4 regions of the Pantoea sp. S18 genome follow, and region 3 is predicted to be linked to each of the others. Evidence: predicted binding sites of a transcription regulator. Region 3 holds the regulator's gene; each other region holds the start of a gene.
The links. The regulator PurR, encoded in region 3, represses purine synthesis genes. The targets are predictions, from matches to a motif close to CANGCAAACGTTTGCNTG.
Positions count from the first base shown of each region.

Region 1: the regulator PurR is predicted to act here: its motif matches at 1,306-1,323, upstream of purE (5-(carboxyamino)imidazole ribonucleotide mutase).
Region 2: the regulator PurR is predicted to act here: its motif matches at 3,420-3,437, upstream of VIJ98_RS01710 (NCS2 family permease).
Region 4: the regulator PurR is predicted to act here: its motif matches at 1,513-1,530, upstream of pyrC (dihydroorotase).

Region 1 covers NZ_CP142688.1:1,134,130-1,139,016, reverse strand. Annotated here, with positions in the region: gene ppiB (peptidylprolyl isomerase B) at 66-560, shown strand; gene VIJ98_RS05065 (UDP-2,3-diacylglucosamine diphosphatase) at 560-1,276, shown strand; gene purE (5-(carboxyamino)imidazole ribonucleotide mutase) at 1,408-1,917, shown strand; gene purK (5-(carboxyamino)imidazole ribonucleotide synthase) at 1,914-2,978, shown strand; gene ybbP (putative ABC transporter permease subunit YbbP) at 3,102-4,887, opposite strand, start outside.
Region 2 covers NZ_CP142688.1:379,902-384,788, reverse strand. Annotated here, with positions in the region: gene VIJ98_RS01720 (LysR family transcriptional regulator) at 1-125, shown strand, start outside; gene VIJ98_RS01715 (Na+/H+ antiporter) at 195-1,844, opposite strand; gene VIJ98_RS01710 (NCS2 family permease) at 1,984-3,333, opposite strand; gene VIJ98_RS01705 (glutathione S-transferase family protein) at 3,592-4,257, opposite strand; gene soxR (redox-sensitive transcriptional activator SoxR) at 4,301-4,777, opposite strand; gene soxS (superoxide response transcriptional regulator SoxS) at 4,876-4,887, shown strand, end outside.
Region 3 covers NZ_CP142688.1:1,869,261-1,874,147, forward strand. Annotated here, with positions in the region: gene punC (purine nucleoside transporter PunC) at 1-371, opposite strand, end outside; gene punR (DNA-binding transcriptional activator PunR) at 482-1,393, shown strand; gene purR (HTH-type transcriptional repressor PurR) at 1,390-2,415, opposite strand; gene VIJ98_RS08685 (YnhF family membrane protein) at 2,690-2,779, shown strand; gene VIJ98_RS08690 (C40 family peptidase) at 2,835-3,626, opposite strand; gene VIJ98_RS08695 (Grx4 family monothiol glutaredoxin) at 3,991-4,326, shown strand; gene rnt (ribonuclease T) at 4,362-4,887, opposite strand, start outside.
Region 4 covers NZ_CP142688.1:1,646,147-1,651,033, reverse strand. Annotated here, with positions in the region: gene mdtH (multidrug efflux MFS transporter MdtH) at 1-49, shown strand, start outside; gene grxB (glutaredoxin 2) at 139-786, shown strand; gene VIJ98_RS07595 (lipoprotein) at 898-1,461, shown strand; gene pyrC (dihydroorotase) at 1,597-2,643, shown strand; gene dinI (DNA damage-inducible protein I) at 2,712-2,957, shown strand; gene VIJ98_RS07580 (hypothetical protein) at 3,101-3,370, shown strand; gene bssS (biofilm formation regulator BssS) at 3,649-3,903, shown strand; gene solA (N-methyl-L-tryptophan oxidase) at 4,010-4,887, shown strand, end outside.

The sequences.
Region 1 (4,887 bases), 740 kb from region 3:
AAAATGCCCCGCCGCCTTGCAGGCGCGGCAGCGACACTGACGACAACCTTGACAGGAAGAAAATAATGGTCACTTTCCAGACGAACCATGGCGATATCGTAATTAAAACTTTCGATGACAAAGCGCCGGCTACCGTGAAGAACTTCCTGGAATACTGCGCGGAAGGTTTTTACGATAACACTATCTTCCATCGCGTAATCAACGGTTTCATGATTCAGGGCGGCGGTTTTGAGCCTGGCATGAAGCAGAAAGATACCAAAGCAGACATCCGCAACGAAGCGAACAACGGCCTGAAAAACACCAAAGGCACGCTGGCGATGGCGCGTACTCAGGCTCCACACTCTGCAACTGCCCAGTTCTTCATCAACGTGGCAGACAACGACTTCCTGAACTTCCGTGACGAAAGCCTGCAAGGCTGGGGTTACTGCGTGTTCGCAGAAGTGGTTGAAGGCATGGACGTGGTTGAGAAAATCAAAGCGGTGAAAACCGGCCGCAGCGGCATGCATCAGGACGTTCCGGTTGAAGATGTTGTCATCCAGAAAGTGACTGTTAGCGAGTAATGTCGCGCACGCTGTTTATCGCAGATCTGCATCTGTGTAATGAAGAACCGGCAATTACTGCCGGTTTTCTGCATTTTTTGCAGGGTGAAGCGCGTTCCTGCGATGCGCTTTACATCCTCGGCGATCTGTTTGAAGCCTGGATCGGCGACGACGATCCTAATCCGCTGCATCAGCAAATCGCTGCGGCGCTTAAGGCGCTGCCGGTGCCTAAATTCTTCATCCACGGTAATCGCGATTTCCTGCTCGGCCAGCGTTTTGCGCGGGCGAGCGGCATGACGCTGCTGCCAGAAGAGAAGGTGCTCGATCTCTACGGACATCGCGTGTTGATCATGCACGGCGATACCTTGTGCACCGACGATGAAGGCTATCAGCGTTTTCGCGCCAAAGTGCATCAGCGCTGGTTGCAGCGCCTGTTTCTCGCGTTACCGCTGCGTCTGCGCATGCGCATTGCCGCGCGTATGCGCAATGGCAGCAAGCAGGCGAATCAGCACAAGTCGGTCAGCATCATGGACGTTAATCAGTCCGCAGTGGAAGCCGCGATGACGCGCCAGCAGGTGCCGATTTTGATTCACGGCCACACGCATCGTCCCGCCATTCATCCCTTCACGCTGCACGGCGAAAACGCCCAGCGCGCGGTGCTCGGTGCCTGGCACGAGAACGGATCGATGATTCAGCTCGATGCCAGCGGCGTCAGCCTGATCGAATTCCCCTTCTGAAATCCGGGCATCAATGCCCGTTTTCCGCCTACGCAACCGTTTTCCTTGCTGCCATCTCATGCTATTCTCTGTGCCCTTCTTCGCCTGCCCGCCCGGCCAGGTTCGTTTGCATATTCACAGGAGTTGACCGCATGTCATCCAACGCCGCCCCGGCCCGTATCGCCATTGTCATGGGTTCCAAAAGTGACTGGGCTACCATGCAGTTCGCCGAGGAAATTCTTAACAGCCTGGATGTTCCCTTCCACGTTGAAGTGGTCTCAGCTCACCGTACGCCTGACAAACTGTTCAGCTTCGCGGAAACCGCCGCTGAAAACGGTATTCAGGTGATCATCGCCGGTGCTGGCGGTGCTGCCCATTTGCCGGGCATGCTGGCCGCGAAAACGCTGGTGCCGGTGCTGGGCGTGCCAGTGCAAAGCGCGGCGCTGAGCGGCGTCGATAGCCTCTACTCCATCGTGCAGATGCCGCGCGGTATTCCGGTCGGTACGCTGGCGATTGGTAAAGCCGGTGCCGCTAACGCTGCCCTGCTGGCGGCACAGATTCTGGCGATCCACGACAGCGCGCTGTCAACGCGCATCGCCAACTGGCGTCAAACGCAAACCGATGAAGTGCTGAACAACCCGGATCCGCGGGAGGACGCATGAAGCCGGTTTGCGTATTAGGAAATGGCCAGTTAGGCCGCATGCTGCGCCAGGCGGGTGAACCGCTGGGCATCGCGGTCTATCCGGTGGGTCTGGATGCGGAGCCTTCTGCGCTGCCGATCGCCGAAAGCGTGATCACCGCTGAGATTGAGCGCTGGCCGGAAACCGCGTTAACCCGCGAATTGGCGAGCCATCCGGCCTTTGTGAATCGCGATATTTTCCCGCGTCTGGCCGATCGTCTGACGCAAAAACAGCTGCTGGATCAGCTGAACCTCGCCACCGCGCCGTGGCAGCTGCTGGCCGATAAAGCCGAGTGGCCAAACGTGTTCAGCACCTTGGGCGAACTGGCGATTGTTAAGCGTCGTACCGGCGGCTATGACGGCCGCGGTCAGTGGCGTTTGCGCGCTAACGAAACCGATGCGCTGCCGGATGAGTGCTACGGCGAATGCATCGTTGAGCAAGGCATTAATTTCAGCGGTGAAGTGTCGCTGGTCGGTGCGCGTGGACACGATGGCAGCACGGTGTTTTATCCGCTGACGCATAACCTGCATCAGGACGGCATTCTGCGCACCAGCGTGGCGTTCCCACAGGCCGATGCCGCACAGCAACAGCAGGCAGAAGCGATGCTCAGCGCCATCATGCATGAGCTGAAGTATGTTGGCGTGATGGCGATGGAGTGTTTCATTACGCCAGAAGGTCTGCTGATCAACGAGCTGGCCCCGCGCGTGCACAACAGCGGTCACTGGACGCAGAATGGCGCGTCAATCAGCCAGTTCGAGCTGCATCTGCGTGCGATTTTAGGTTTGGCGCTGCCAAAACCGGTGGTGTTTGCGCCGTCGGTGATGGTGAATCTGATTGGTACCGATGTGAATCTGGCGTGGCTGCAACAGCCGCTGGTGCATCTGCATTGGTACGACAAAGAGGTGCGTGAAGGCCGCAAGGTTGGGCACCTTAATCTGACCGATAGCGATCGTGGGCGTCTGGCGTCAGCGTTGAATGCGCTGGTGCCGCTGCTGCCGCAAGCGTATGCGAGCGGAATTGCGTGGGCGGTTGAGAAGTTTTGATTAGCCAGGTCGCCATTAATGGCGACCCTACGTAGATTGATGTGATTTTGCCGAACGCGCATTCCTGTGGGGTTTTCGTAGGGCGCGCATTAATGCGCACCTGGTTACACCACCATCGACAATTTAGGCACTGAAGCTTCTGAACAGCGCCTTCTGTTTTAACAGTCGAATACCCAGCCAGGCGGCGCACAGCGAGAGCAGCAGCGCGCCGCCGATCGGCAAGGCGATCCACAGCGTCCAGTCTGGCTGCCACGGGAAATCGAAGATCTTGCGCTGCAAGCCCCACAGCGCCGCTTCCGCGCCCAGCGCTGCCGCAATCCCCGACACCACGCCAAGCAGCGCAAACTCGCACCATAACGTGCCGCGCAGCAAGCGCTTGCTGGCACCGAGCGTGCGATAGACCACCAACTCCTGCCGACGCTGACGCATGCCGACTTGAATCTGCGCTAGCAGCAGCAGCACGCCGCATACCGTCACCAGCACCACCATCACTTCCAGCGCCTGACTCACCTGCGTCAGCACCTGACCGATCTGGCGCATCATGCTGCCGATATCCAGCAAGCTCAGCGTCGGGAATGCGCGATTAAGCTGCGCGAGCAGCGCCGGATTGCTCTCCATGCGGAAGCTGGTCAGCCAGGTTTGTGGCTGTTGATCGAGCGCGCCTGGCGGGAAGATAAAGAAGAAGTTCGGCCGCAGACTTTCCCAATCCACCTTGCGCAAGCTGGTGATTTTGGCGCTGAACTGCTGCGTGTCGCCGCTGAAGGTCAAGGTATCGCCGAGCTTCACGCCCAGACGATCCGCCAGCTCCACTTCCATCGACACTTCACCAGCCTGCGGCGGCCAGTTGCCGGAGATCAGCGGATTGTGATCCGGACGCTCTGCTTGCCACGTCAGATTGAGTTCGCGATTTAGCGCGTTATCCAGCTTAGGATCGGCCTCTTTGCCATTTAGCTCAGTCAGACGCGCACGCACAATCGGATAGAAGGTTTCCGGCTTGAGCTGATGTCCGCTCAGGAAGTCGCGCACCTGTGGCACCTGATCTTTGGTTATGTTCAGCAGGAAATAGTTCGGGCTATCGGGCGGCAGTTGCTGTTGCCAGCGATCCAGCAGATCGCCGCGCATCACCAGCAGCAGCGCCAGCAACATAAATGACAGCGAAAAAGCCGCCAGCTGGCTGAGCGTCATCGCCGGTTGGCGCAGCAGACGGTTAATCGCCAGCCGCAGCGCCAGATTGCGCACCACCAGCCGACGCAGCAGCAGCAAGGTGCCCCAGCCGAGTAACGCCAGCAACAATGCCAGCATCACCACGCCCGCCAGCAACGCCCACAACATTTTGCTGCCGCCCATCAGCAACGCCAGCAAGCCAATCACCACCAGCGCCATCGCAGGTAGATAGATGCGCAGCGGCCAGACGTTCGCCACCGCATCCCGGCGCAGTACGCGTAGCGGTTGCGTTGCCATCAGCAAGCGATACGGACGCAAACCCACCAGCAGCGAAATCACAAACATCGCGCCAATCGCCCACAGCCACGGCCAGAAACTCGCCGCAGGCAGCGCGCCCGGCAGCACCGGCTTCAGCATCAGCAGCAGAATCACTTCAATGCCCTGCCCCAACGCGCTTCCGACAATCGCCGCCAGCAGCAGCACCGCCAGCCACTGGCCGATAATCAGCCGCTGCAGCGCCTTGCGCGTTGCGCCCAACGTTTTCAGCACCGCCACCAAATCGTAGCGGCTGCGGCAGTAATGACTCATCGCCACCGCCACTGCAGCAATCGCCAGCATCAGCGTCAGCAAAGCCGATAGCAGTAAAAATTGCTGTGCGCGCTGCATTGAGCGGCCCAGCGCATCTTCCGAGTTATCGACGCTGATCCAGCGCTGATCGGCTTTCAGCTGTGGTTCGATCCAGCTG
Region 2 (4,887 bases), 1.5 Mb from region 3:
CGGAGCTGCAGTGGAGCTTAGGGTTGATTTGGCGGGAAGGCAGTTATCTGTCGCGTAGCGCCGAGGCGTGGATTGAGTGTTGTCGTGAGCACTGGCCGGATAGTGCGCCGCGGCTGTCAGTGTGAAAACGGCCGCAGCGCATTAATGTAGATCGGTCGCCATGAATGGCGACCCTACGTTTGTGTGGCTGGCTGCTATTCCTCTTTCTCGATTAACAGCGCTTCCAGCAGATCGAGATCGTGCAGCAGTTTCTGCATCGTCTCGTTGGAGATCTCCTGCGTGGCGCGCAGATGATAAACCTCGGCACGCTCAGCACGCAGCGCATTGAGGCGGAAACGACGTTCGAGGTTTTCGGCAAATTGCGCCTGTTCGATATCGTTTTTGCCCTCCGCGCGGCGACGCAGATTACCAATCACCCGCAAGCTGACCTCTTTCAGCAATTCAGGATCGATGTTCTCTTCGGTGTCGGTTTCGAGGCGCTGCTCCATTTTATGCAGACTCTCAATCGCCACGCCCGCCATCGCAGCACGCGCAAACTGAATCTCACGCCGATGGCCGACCTTATCGATACTTTCTACATCACGCAGCAGAATCGGCAAGATCACCACACCAACCAGCAGCGACACCAAAATCACGCCGGTAGCGATGAACACCAATTCGTAGCGTGCCGGGAACGGATCGCCGTTGCTGAGGAACAGCGGAATCGACAGCACACCGGCTAGCGTGATGGCGCCGCGTACGCCGGCAAAAGAGGCAATCAGCAGTTCACGCAGCGAGTAGTTGGTAAACTCCAGCGGCTTCTTCTTCAGCAGACGCATACTGGTGCGCTTCATGATCCACAACCAACCGAAACGCACTACCATCAGCGCGGCGTACACCAACAGAACGTCGGTAAACAGCATCCACAGTTCCACGTTAGGATCGGCATTGGCCTGTGCAATCGAGGTGGAAAGGATGTCAGGCAGTTGCAGGCCGAGCATCAGGAACACCATGCCGTTGAACACGAACTCCAGCATCTGCCATACGCTGTTTGCACGCAGACGCATCGCCAGCGGTGCCTGACGGATAATGCCAGAACGCGTGATGGTCATACCGGCGGCGACGGCGGCGAGGATGCCCGACACGCCAAGGTGTTCCGCAATCAGGTACGAGGCGAACGGTAACAGCAGCAGCAGCACGGTTTGTGTTGCCGGGTCATCACCGCTCCAGCGGCTCAGCAAACGCAGTGAGCGGCCATACAGCCAGCATATCGCCACACCAGCAACCAAACCGCCAACCGCCACTTTGAGAAACTCGACGCTGGCGCCGCCCCACGTAAACACCATGGTGCCCATCGCCACCGCGACGGCAAACTTCAGCGATACCAGACCTGATGCGTCGTTCATCAGGGCTTCACCCTGCACAATCGACATGATTTTTTTCGGGATGCGCCCTTCACCGACAATGCCGGACAGCGCCACGGCATCGGTTGGCGACAGCACCGCCGCCAGCGCAAAAGCGGGAATCAGCGGAATCCCCGGCACCAGCCAGTAAATCAGGTAGCCAATCCCGACCACGGTGATCAGCACCAGAACCAGCGCCAGCCCCATGATTTCGCGACCGTGATGCAGGAACTCGTTAATCGGCGTTTTCCAGCCATCCGCGAACAGCAGCGGCGGAATGAACAGCACGAGGAACAGCTCCGGATCAAAATCGACATGCAGGCCGAAGACGGGAAACGCGAGCAGTGCACCGGCGGCAATTTGTACCAGCGGCAGGGGAATTTGAAACGGCAGAATACGTGCCGCCACGCTGGAGAGTGAAACCACCAGCGTCATGATGAGAATAGTAAAGAAGATTTCCATGCTTTCCTTAGGCGAATCAATTTCATTAAAGCGATGTTGTTGCGTGGGAAAGTGTAAAACAAAACGCCGCACAGCGGGGCAACCCGATGTGCGGCGTGGGGCAGAAAGAGAATAATCTCGAAATTTATTCGCTTTAAAGTCAGATGGCCCAGCCACCGGCATAGAACGCCACCAGCGCGACAGCAATCACCACGGTGCCAACGTTCAACTTGCGCCACTCGCCAGCAAACAAACGACCAATCACCAGTGAAGCGAAGCCGAGCATGATGCCGGTGACGATGTTGCAGGTCAGCACGATGAACACTGCGGTCAGCAAGCCAGACATCGCATCAACGAAATCGTTGAAGTCGATTTTTGCCACGTTGCTCAGCATCAGCAGGCCAACGTACATCAATGCTGGTGCCGTCGCGTAAGCGGGAACCAGATAGGCCAGCGGCGACATAAACAGAATCACCAGGAACAGCAAACCCACCACAATCGCCGTCAGACCGGTTTTACCGCCCGCCGCCGTTCCTGCCGCAGATTCGATGTAAACCGCAGCCGGCGAAGCGCCGACCAGACCAGCGAACAGGCTGCTGACGGAATCGGTGGTCAGCGCACGACCGCCGTTGATGATCTGCCCCTCTTTATCCAGCAGATTCGCCTGCCCCGCTACCGCGCGAATGGTGCCGGTGGCATCAAAGACTGCAGTCATCACCAGCGCCAGCACGCTCGGCAGCACCACAGGTTGCAGCGCACCCATGATATCAAGGCTAAACATCGCCGATTGCCCGTTGGCATCCTTCAGGCTCGGCATGGCGAACAGACCTTGATAGGTCACCGCCGGATCGAAAATCAGGCCAAGAATCGAGATGGTGATGATGGTCAGCAGAATGCCGCCAGGCACGCGGCGTTTTTCCAGACCGAAAATCGCTGCCAGGCCGACCAGCGACATGATCACCGGAAATGACGCGAACTGACCCAGCGCCACCGGCAAGCCCGCAGCCGGGTTTTTCACCACCAAACCAATGCCGTCAGCGGCGATCAGCAGCAGGAACAAGCCGATACCGACACCGGTTCCGTGCGCCACGCCCATCGGCAAATTACGCAGAATCCATGCGCGGATGCCGGTGACCGAAATCAGCGTGAACAGTAAGCCCATCAGGAACACTGCGCCAAGCGCCACCGGTACGCTGATGTGCTGGCCAAGTACCAGGCTGAAAGCGGTGAAGGCGGTCAGCGAGATGGCGCAACCAATCGCCATTGGCAGGTTGGCCCACAAGCCCATGATAATCGAGCCAAAACTGGCGACTAAACAGGTAGCGACGAACACCGCTGTTGGCGAGAAGCCCGCTTTGCCCAGCATGCCGGGCACCACGATGACGGAATACACCATCGCCAGAAACGTTGTCAGACCCGCCAATACTTCCTGACGCACGCTGCTGCCGCGTGCAGAGATATTGAACCAGGCGTCCAGTTTTCCACTGGCCGGGCGCGATTCGCCAGACATAATTCTTCCTCAATATTTTTGTGATGTGAGTCGCCGCGCGGCGCACGTTTGCTGTTCCCTGATGGCGGATTTTCATGATGAAAATCCAGGCAAACGTTTACGTCGCCGCGTATTCCAGGCCGTAAAAGGGGACGCGGAAAAAAGGCAAACGATTATCTGGCGTTTGCCATGGGGTTTTCAACTACTAATCGCGGGCATGACAGGATAAATTCAGGCATCCGCCCCGTAGGGTCGCCATTCATGGCGACCTTGCCGCAATCAACTCTGCAATTGAATCGCGCCACCCTGCTGAATCGCACGTTGCCAGGCAGCGCGCTGCTGCATGGTTTCCAGCCAGCGGGCGGTGGCGGGCGTATCGCGCAGCGAACCACGTAACTGCAGTGCCAGCAGCGGGAAGCTCATCTGCACGTCGGCGATGCTAAAACGTGAACCGGCAAAAAATGGATGCTGCGTGAGATGTTCTTCAATCACGCTGCCGTGCAATGCCAGCTGCTTGTTCAGCCAGGCTTTCTGAATCCCTTTACTCAATGCGATGCCAGCCGGACGCAGCAGCCACGGCACCGGCTTTTTGCCAAACTGCGCAAACACCAGCTTCATTACCAGCAGCGGCATCAGCGATCCTTCCGCGTAATGCAGCCAGTAACGCGCCTGAATCTGTTCATCTTCATGACTCAACGCCAACTGATGCTCGCTGTCGTATTTGAGTTGCAGGTATTCGAGAATCGCGCCTGACTCGGCAATCACGCGATTGCCGTCGGTAATCACCGGTGATTTCCCTAGCGGATGCACTTTCTTTAAGGAATCGGGGGCCAGCAGAGTGTTTTCACGTTGATAGCGTTTGATTTGGTAAGGCACCGCGAGCTCTTCCAGTAGCCATAACACGCGATGCGAGCGGGAGTTTTCCAGATGGTGAACGGTGATCATACGGTTTCCTTGCCGGTAAAAGTGTTCCGCCAAGTATAGTCGATTAACGTTTTTGCTCGTCTTGTTCCGGATCGAGTAGCACCGCGCCCGAACCTTGCTCGCCCAGGCGGTCACCCGGATTGCGCAGCGGGCAATCGCGCATCGATAAACAGCCGCAGCCAATGCAGCCATCCAGATCGTTACGCAAGCGCGTCAGGGTTTCGATGCGTTTATCCAGCTCCTCGCGCCAGTGTTGCGTCAGCGCGTCCCACTCCTGCGTCGACATGCGCTTATTGGCCGGCACATGCGTCAGGCTGTCGCTCACCGTCGCCAGCGGAATGCCAATGCGTTGTGCGATTTTGATGATAGCTACGCGACGCAGCACGTCACGGCTGTAGCGGCGTTGATTGCCGCCGTTGCGCGAGCTGAAAATCAATCCTTTGGTCTCATAAAAGTGCAGCGCCGACACCGCCACGCCGCTGCGCTTCGCCACTTCGCCCGGCGTTAAAACCGGCTTCGGGTAATTGCGTTCTTTTTTCATTTAGGGCCTTTACCTCAAGTTAACTTGAGGAATTATACTCGCACCCCAGCAAAACTTCGAATTTCTCACCAGGCAAAAAACATCAGAAGGATGAGGCTATGATGCAACAG
Region 3 (4,887 bases):
GGATAGTGATCCACCACCAGCGCCTGCCAGCTCACGGCAGCCGCACACACACCAATCGCCTGCACAAAACGCAGCGCCAGCATCAGGCGGACATCGGTCACCCAAAGCATCCCCAGACAACCAAGGGCGAAGATGGCTAACCCCGCCAGCAAAATGGGTTTACGGCCGTAACGATCTGACAGCGGCCCCCAAAATACCTGGGCACAGGCGAAACCGCCGAGAAACAGACTCAGGCTGGCGCTGATGGTGCCGGGTGCGCTCGCGAAATCACGCTGCATATCGCCAAAGGCGGGTAAATACATATCCGTGGCAAGAAAGCCGAGCATGCTGAGCACGGCGAGATAAGGCATAAATGCTTTAGACGACAACATGGTGATTCTCTTTTGGGCAGGTTGAACGCCGGGGAGTGTAAAAGGATGCAACGCGCTTTGTGAAACGCTAATATTTGCATAGTGCTGTTAAATTTTTTGAAGGCAAAATTATGTGGTCAGAATATGCGCTTGAAGTGGTGGATGCGGTGGCGCGCACTGGCAGTTTTAGTGCGGCAGCGCAGGAGCTGCATCGTGTGCCTTCTGCCGTCAGCTATACCGTGCGCCAGCTGGAAAGCTGGCTGGCGGTGCCGCTGTTTGAGCGTCAGCACCGCGAAGTGGTGATGACACCGGCGGGCGAGCATTTTGTACGTGAAGGACGATCTGTTATCAAAAAAATGCTGGCAACCCGTCGACAGTGTCAGCAACTGGCAAATGGCTGGCGCGGGGAGCTAAGCATCGCGGTTGATTGCATCGTTAAACCGCAGCGCACGCGGCAGTTAGTGAAGGATTTCTATCGCCACTTTCCCGATATGGAGCTGATTATCAGCTACGAAGTGTTTAACGGCGTGTGGGATGCATTGGCAGATGGCCGGGTTGATGTGGCGATTGGCGCAACCCAGGCGATTCCGGTGGGCGGACGTTTTGCCTTTCAGGATATGGGCGCGTTGAACTGGCGTTGTGTTGTAAGTCCGGATCATCCGTTGGTTAACAGCACGGAGCTGGATGATGAAACATTGCGAGTATGGCCATCGCTGGTGCTGGAGGATACCTCGCGTGCGTTGCCGCGCCGTATGACATGGACGCTGGATAATCAGCGACGTCTGGTGGTGCCAGAGTGGGAAACCGGGATGGATTGTTTGCTGGCAGGATTATGCGTCGGCATGGCGCCAGGCCATCTGGCGCGTCCTCTGCTGGACAGCCATAAACTGGTGGAACTGGCACTGCCGCAGGCCTTTCCGGACAGTCCGTGCTGCGTCAGCTGGTCAGAACAGCGCGCGTCACCGGCGCTGGAGTGGTTACTGGCTTATCTCGGGGATGCCGAAACGCTGAACCACGAATGGCTCAGCGAATTGTCGGCTTAGCGGCGATAGTCGCGGAACGGACCGTACGCCACCGAACGGCGCTCAATCAGCGTTGGCTGAACCTCAATGGTTTGCGGATCTTCACGCTTGCTGGTGATGCGATCCAGTAGCATTTCCAGCGCTTTTTCACCCAGTTCGGCTTTTGGCTGATGCACGGTGGTCAGCGCTGGCGTGAAATAGCGCGCGTTGCGCACATTATCGTAGCCGATGACTGAGATATCCTGCGGTACGCGCAAACCCATCTCATCAGCAGCGCAAATCGCGCCCATCGCCATAATATCGCCACCGCAGAACACCGCTGTTGGGCGCTGTTTCTGATTTAAAATCTGCTGCATCGCCTGATAGCCCGATTCAGGCTCAAAGTCGCCCTGAACTACCCATTCCGGACGCACCGTAATGCCCGCTTCGTTCATTGCCTGCAGGAAGCCAGCGTGACGGCCGCCGCCGGTGTTGCGCTCCATCTGGCCGGGAATGGCACCGATATCTCGATGACCGCGTTCAATCAGATAACGCCCGGCGAGATAGCCGCCCTGAAACGCATTGTCTTGCACGGTATCGGTGAAATCACCGCGCGATGCACCCCAATCCATCACCACCATGGGAATGTTGCGGTTCTCTTCCAGCATCTGCAGCAAATCGTCTGGATACTCAGAACACATCACCAGCAAGCCATCGACGCGCTTTTGCGCCATCATCGACAGGTAAGCACGCTGCTTTTGCAGATCGTTGTGCGCATTGCCGAGAATCAGCGTGTACCCGCGTTCGAAACAACGGTTCTCCACCGCTTCGATAATTTCAGCGAAATAGGGCGCTTCGCTGGAGGTCGCCAGCAAACCTAAGGTTTTGGTGTGATTAACTTTGAGACTACGCGCCACGGCACTGGGCGAGTAGTGTAATTCTTTGATCGCTTCCCATACGGCGTTACGCGTCTCTTCCGCAACGAAACGCGTTTTGTTGATGACATGCGAAACCGTGGTGGTTGAGACACCCGCGCGTTTTGCGACATCTTTAATTGTTGCCATGAAAATGGTACTCCTGGGCTTATCGCAACTTACTGATAAGTATATTGTTAAACGTTTGCGTCTGCTAATGCTTTTATAGCCCAAAAAAGCGGGCAAAACGGTGTGTTTTAGCAGGCGAAATCACTTCATCACGCTGTAAATACAGCACGCGCAAAATCTGTTGCGCAACGAAAGGCGGCGATTCTAACAAGCTGGCGCGGATAACACGAGATTTTTGCCCATTGCTGTGCGAAAATCGCCTTAACCCTAATAATTGTGTGACTAAGGAGTTGTGATGAATACCGACCTGAAGCTGGCGCTAATGACCACCGTTGGCGCACTGTTGATGATTATCGCCTTCAGCTTTACCGCGATCATGCATTAACAAAAAAGCCGGAGCTGAGAACAGCATCCGGCTTTTTATGATTGTTGCGCAACAGTTAGCGAATAGTTTTTGGCGTCATCATGCGACGCGCGCCCACATAGTGTTTCTGCCAGTAATCCTCACCCAGTGCGCTAATCTGAATATCTTTGCCGGTACGCGGCGACTGAATGAATTTCCCGTTGCCGAGATACACGCCAACATGATCGGCGGTGCCGCGATTATTAATGCGGAAGAACACCAGATCACCTTTCTCCAGCATTTCACGCTTAATCGGTGCCGCATCGCGCAGGTGATACATCTCATTGGCGGTGCGCGGGAATTTGAATTTCACCAAATCTTTATAGGCGTACCACACTAAGCCGCTGCAATCGAAACCGGTGTGTGGCGAAGTGCCGCCCCACTGATAAGGTTTGCCGAGTTGGCCCATCAATTTGGTCATCGCTGTTTCACGCGCTTTTTGATAACGCTGGCGGTGCGCCTTACTCATTTTGATGCCGGTCAGCGCTAACGCTTCATCATCGACGGCGATCTCTGGTGTTTTCTTCGCTAAACGTTGATGACCGTATTTCTTAGCAGAGAGTTTCAGCGGGGATTTTTTGCTGGTGGTCTTGTGCAGCGCGGTTTCTGTTTTGGTCTGTTTTTTGAGTTTGAATTTTTGAACAGCAGTCAGGCGCGATTTTTTGGTGGTGGTTTTCACCGGGCGTCGTTTGCGGCGCTCGTCTTCACGTGCGCTCTTTTTCTCTGCTTTAAGCGAACTGGCATTAACGGGCGCATGCGGAGATGCAGCAGCCACATTAAAAAACAGTTGGGCGAAAGCCAGTATGAAAAGCGTAATTAGTAGACGCATAATCCGGTTACAGGTTAAGCAGGCTGAATGAAAGCAGACTGCGTTAAAGTGAGAGAAATCTGATCAAGCGATCAGCGCCGAGGCAATTCTAATCCACTTTTTTTCCAAAAGGTAAGGCCTTTTTCCATTAATATGTTACCAGATTGATTCTGTAGCAAAAATGAGCGATTTCAGCTGGTTAACGCAGCGAAACTATTGCTAATTATTAATTTATTAATGCCAATTAATGATATGAAAATGTTATTTGTCATGCGTTAACTTAACAAACATGGCGATTAGCCAGTGCAAACGCAAAATCCCGTTTTCAGTCCGGGAGCGAAATCGCTACAATAAACAAACACGAAGTAGAAGATTAAGGAAGGCAATAATGAGTACTGTTGAAAAAATTCAGCGTCAGATCGCAGAAAACCCGATTCTGCTGTACATGAAAGGTTCTCCAAAGCTGCCAAGCTGCGGTTTCTCGGCGCAAGCCGTGCAGGCGCTTTCTGCGTGTGGCGAGCGTTTCGCATACGTGGACATTCTGCAGAACCCGGACATTCGTGCTGAAATGCCAAAATACGCTAACTGGCCAACCTTCCCGCAGCTGTGGGTAGATGGTGAACTGGTCGGCGGCTGCGACATCATCGTTGAGATGTTCCAGCGCGGTGAACTTCAGCCACTGCTGAAAGAGACCGCTGAGAAGTATAAAGAAGCGGAATAATGCAGAAGGCCGACAAATGTCGGCCTTTTCTTTGCTTACTCGGCAGACGCGTCGTCTGCGGATTCTTCACTGAAAGCCAGCGGCCAGCCGCCCAGACGTTTCCAGCGGTTCACCAACTCACAAAACAGCGTCGCGGTTTGCTCGGTGTCATACAGCGCCGAATGCGCTTGCGTACTATCAAACTCCATTCCCGCCGCTTTACAGGCTTTCGCCAACACGGTTTGCCCCAGCACCAAACCACTTAACGCTGCGGTATCAAACGTAGCAAAAGGGTGGAACGGATTGCGCTTCAGGCTGGCGCGCTCTGCGGCCGCCATCACGAAGTTGAGATCGAAAGTGGCATTGTGCGCCACGATAATCGCGCGATTGCAGCCGCTATCTTTGGTGCCTTTGCGCACCATTTTAAAAATCGCATGCAGCGCTTCATATTCGCTTACCGCACCGCGCAGCGGATTGGTGGGATCGATGCCGGTAAACGCCAGCGCCGCAGGATTCAGAATGGCGCCTTCAAACGGTTCCACATGGAAATGCAGCGTTTCATCGCGGTGCAACCAGCCGTCT
Region 4 (4,887 bases), 220 kb from region 3:
GTGGCAGTTCCAGCCGCGTTCGGTGGCGCCAGCGATTTTCAGCAGCTAGTTTGCCCCTGCCACAGATCTCTTCCATACTTCCCGCACGTCCGAAAAAAGGGTGACCTCCGTCACCCTTAGAACCACAGGAGAAACGGGATGAAACTCTACATCTACGATCACTGCCCTTTCTGCGTCAAAGCACGCATGATTTTCGGCTTAAAAAATCTGCCGTTAGAACTCATCGTTATGCTGAATGACGACGAGCAAACACCGAAAAAACTGATCGGCCAGAAAATGGCGCCGATTCTGCAAAAGGCTGATGGCAGCGCGGTACCGGAAAGTATGGATATTGTGCGGCTGGTGGACAAATTCGATCACGAGCCGCTGCTCAATGGCAAAAGCAATCCGGCGATTAGCGACTGGCTGCGCCATGTAAATGGCTACGTGAATAAGCTGCTGCTACCGCGCATTGCCGATGCCTCCTTTGCCGAATTCGCCACGCCGGAAGCGCGCAGTTACTTTAGCGAGAAGAAGCAGGCCAGCGTCGGCGATTTCAGCGAGTTGCGGAAACACGCGCCGGGCTTAATCAAAAACATCAGCGACGATTTGCGCCAGCTCGATAAGCTGATCGTCAAGCCCAATGCGGTCAATGGAGAACTCTCAGAAGATGACATTCATCTGTTCCCGCTGCTGCGCTCCTTAACGCTGGTCAACGGCATTGAATGGCCAAGCCGCGTTGCCGATTATCGCGATAATATGGCGAAACAAACTCAGGTCAATCTGCTCTCCTCCATCGCCGCATAATCCTCATCCACGAGAGGCGCTACGGCGCTTCTCATCTCTCTCCTGGTGACAGGTGCCGCTGATTCAGGCAGGCTATCGCTGTTTTGCCGTTTCGATCAGGATGAGGACTATATGAAAAAGGCGTTTACCGGGCTTGTCGCCCTGCTTTTTGCCGTGCTACTCAGCGGCTGTAACCAATTGACGCAATACACCATCAGCGAACAGGAAGTGAATCAGGCGCTGCAAAAGCGCAATAACTTCGAAAAAGACATCGGTGTTTCCGGGCTGGTGAATGCGCACATTGTGCTGAGCGATCTCAACAGCCAAATTGGCCGTGAAGAACCCGGCAAAATCACCCTCTCGGGTAAAGCCAATATCAATGTCAGCTCGCTGTTTGGCCCGCAGCAGGCCGAAATGCTGCTGAAGATGAAGGCGCAGCCGGTTTACAACGCACAGGAAGGCGCGATTTATTTGCATGATATGGAGATTGTCGATGCGCAGGTGCAGCCAGAAAAAATGGCGTCGATCATGAAAACCCTTACGCCTTATCTCAATGAGTCGCTGAAGCGCTACTTCAATGAGAAACCCGCCTACGTGCTGAGCGCAGACCGCAGCAAAGGCGAAGCGCTGGCGAAGAAACTCGCTAAAGGGATAGAAGTGAAACCGGGACAATTGGTGATTCCGTTTACTGATTAATCCGCGCAGCCGCACCTTCGGGTGCGGTTTTTGTTTGTCACAATAAAATCCCGTGCAAACGGTTGCCCACATCCTTATGATTACTCCCCGGCCTAAACGTGCCTCTCGTTTTCTTCTCAGCCGGAGTCTTTTTGAATGACAGCCCAACCTCAGCAAATCACCATCCGCCGCCCTGACGACTGGCATATCCATCTGCGCGATGGCGCGATGCTCAACGCCGTACTGCCTTATACCAGCGCAGTAAATGGTCGTGCGATTGTCATGCCAAACCTGGTTCCACCGGTTATTAGCGTGGCCGCTGCCGTGGCTTACCGCGAGCGCATTATGGCCGCGTTACCTGCTGAGCATGCTTTTACTCCGCTGATGACCTGCTATCTCACCGACTCACTCGATCCTGATGAGATCGAGCGCGGCTTCCGTGACGGCACTTTTACTGCTGCCAAGCTCTACCCTGCGCACGCCACCACCAACTCCAGCCACGGCGTCACCAATATCGCCGCGATTGCGAAGGTGCTGGAGCGCATGCAGCAGATCGGCATGCCGATGCTGGTGCATGGTGAAGTGACCGATTCTCATATCGATATTTTTGATCGCGAAGCTCGCTTTATTGAAACCGTGCTGGAACCGCTGCGCAAACAGTTCCCGGCGCTGAAAGTGGTGATGGAACATATCACCACCAAAGAAGCAGCAGAATATCTGGCTGCCGGTAACGAACTGCTGGGCGCCACCATTACGCCACAACACCTAATGTTCAACCGCAACCACATGCTGGTGGGCGGCGTGCGTCCCCATCTCTACTGCTTGCCGATTCTGAAGCGCAATATTCATCAGGAAGCGCTGCGTAAACTGGTCGCCAGCGGTAATCGTCGCGTATTCCTCGGGACCGATACCGCGCCACATCTGCGTCACCTGAAAGAAGCCAGTTGCGGCTGCGCCGGTGTGTTCAATGCGCCGACCTCATTGCCTGCTTACGCCACGGTGTTTGAGGAGCTTAATGCGCTGGAGCATTTCGAAGCCTTCTGCTCGGAAAATGGCGCGAACTTCTATGGTTTGCCGCTGAATGAAGGCACTTTGACGTTGGTGCGTGAATCCTGGCAGGTTGAAGAGAGCATTGCCCTGGCGGATGACACGCTGGTGCCTTTCCTTGCCGGTGAAACGCTGAACTGGCGCATCAAAGAATAATTTTCTGCTGCTTGCCTTCGGGATAATTATACTGTACAAATAAACAGTATATTATTCCGGAGGCTTCTATGCGTGTTGAAATTACCGTAGCAAAAACTTCGCCCCTTCCTGCAGGTGCACTTGATGCACTCAGCATCGAACTGGTTCGTCGCATTACACAGGATTTCCCTGACGACGATCATCACGTCAAAGTGCGTTATGCCGGCGGCAACCAACTTAGCGTGTTTGGTGGCTGCAAAGAGTCACGTGAACGCATCAGCGAACTGTTACAAGAAACCTGGGAAAGCGCTGACGACTGGTTTAATAACGATTAACAGCCACTGTGCCGTTTTTGCCGGGTTTCGCCACCCGGCTTTTTTGTTTTTATTTCACTCTCGCCAGAAAAACTTCCTGCATCTAGACTCATGTTAAACGATCCCCTATTCTTGCCTCGTCATGCTTACAGGAGGTGTTTTACATGACTACTGAAAAACCAGAAGAGGCGATGACCTTCGGAGAGTTGCTGGCATTTATTGCTGAGCAACAGCGCCGCTTAACCGTATTAGAAAATGCGTTTGCCACCTTGACCTTCTGTCTCGACGATCGCGCCAATCAGTTGCTGGTCCACAACCTGACGCTGGAAGCGCAAAACCAGAACCATGACGAGCAGTTACAGCAGCATTTTACCCGGCTGGCGGAAGAGATTCAGAAGCGTCACGGCCTGCTGCCGAGCGAGCCACACGCCTAAAAGATTCTCTTTTTTCGGCCTAAAGTTTTCTCTTATAAAAGCCGATAATTTCGTAACTACCGCCAGTAATATTTCCAATAAAATGCCTGACGTTTCGGGCATTTTATTATTCGTCATAACGTCAATGTGAAGCGCGTTTATTTTCACTCAGATTAGGTTCGTCATACCTTTTAACTATTGTACCCGCTATTTCATGTTATAATTGTTTCGCTAGTGCACGATACAGCCGCATTGAACCTCAAGAAGCACTTCGTTTAACGAGTAATACGGAGGTTATAATGGACAGAAATAAAGACGTCATCCAGACTCATCCGTTGGTAGGATGGGACATCAGCACCGTAGACAGTTATGACGCCATGATGATTCGCCTGCACTCGCTCTCCTCGCAGGGGCAGAAAGAAGAAGAAGCTGACGTGGGCCCGACCTACTGGCTGACTACCGATGTAGCCAGACAGTTCATCTCTCTACTAGAAGCTGGCATTGCAAAAATAGAGTCTACCGAGCAGTACCTACGCGACAATCAAAAGCATTAATTTCTACTATCGCGTGAAAGGGCACCCAACAGGGTGCCTTTTTCATGGGCGCTCTCTTTTGATATGCTATTGAAAAATTTCGCCGTTTTGCTGGAGTGATGTCGTTATGGTTTATGATCTGATTGTGGTGGGAAGCGGTTCGGTAGGCGCAGCAGCCGGGTTTTACGCCACCCAGGCTGGCTTATCGGTCCTGATGATTGATAGCGCCCATCCCCCGCACAGCCAGGGCACGCATCATGGCGAAACCCGCCTGATTCGGCATGCTTATGGCGAAGGTGAACGCTACGTGCCGCTGGTGCTGCGCGCGCAGACGCTGTGGGATGAACTGGAACGCCAGAGCGGCGAGCGCATCATGCATCGTAGCGGCATCCTCAACTTAGCGCCTATTACATCCTCCTTTATTCAAAATGTCATCGATAGCGCCAAAGCATGGCAGCTGGATGTGAAAATCTTGCAAGCCGATGAAGTGCGCGCGCGCTGGCCGCAGTTCATGGTGCCGGATGGCTATATTGGCGTGTTCGAACCTAACTCCGGTTTCCTCAAATGCGAGCAAGCGGTGCGCAGCTGGGTGCAGCTGGCAGAACAAGCCGGCTGCGCGCAGCTGTTTAACTGTCCGGTGACAGAAATTGGTCGCGATGGCGATCTGCAGCAGGTCACTACCAGCGATGGCATTTTCCGCGCGCGTAAATTGCTGGTCAGCGCCGGAACATGGGTTAGCCAGTTGGTCGCCGATCTGCCGGTTGCGCCCGTGCGTAAAGTTTTTGCCTGGTATCAGGCAGATGGCCGCTACAGCGAAAACAACAAATTCCCCGGCTTTACCGTAGAGATGAGCGATGGCAGCCACTTCTATGGCTTCCCAGCGGATAACAATGCGCTGAAAGTGGGACGTCACGATGGCGGCCAGTTGATGCAAACGCCGGCAGACCGCAAACCTTTTGGCAGCATCGCGGTGGATGGTAACGAGTCCTTTAACTTCCTGCGTAA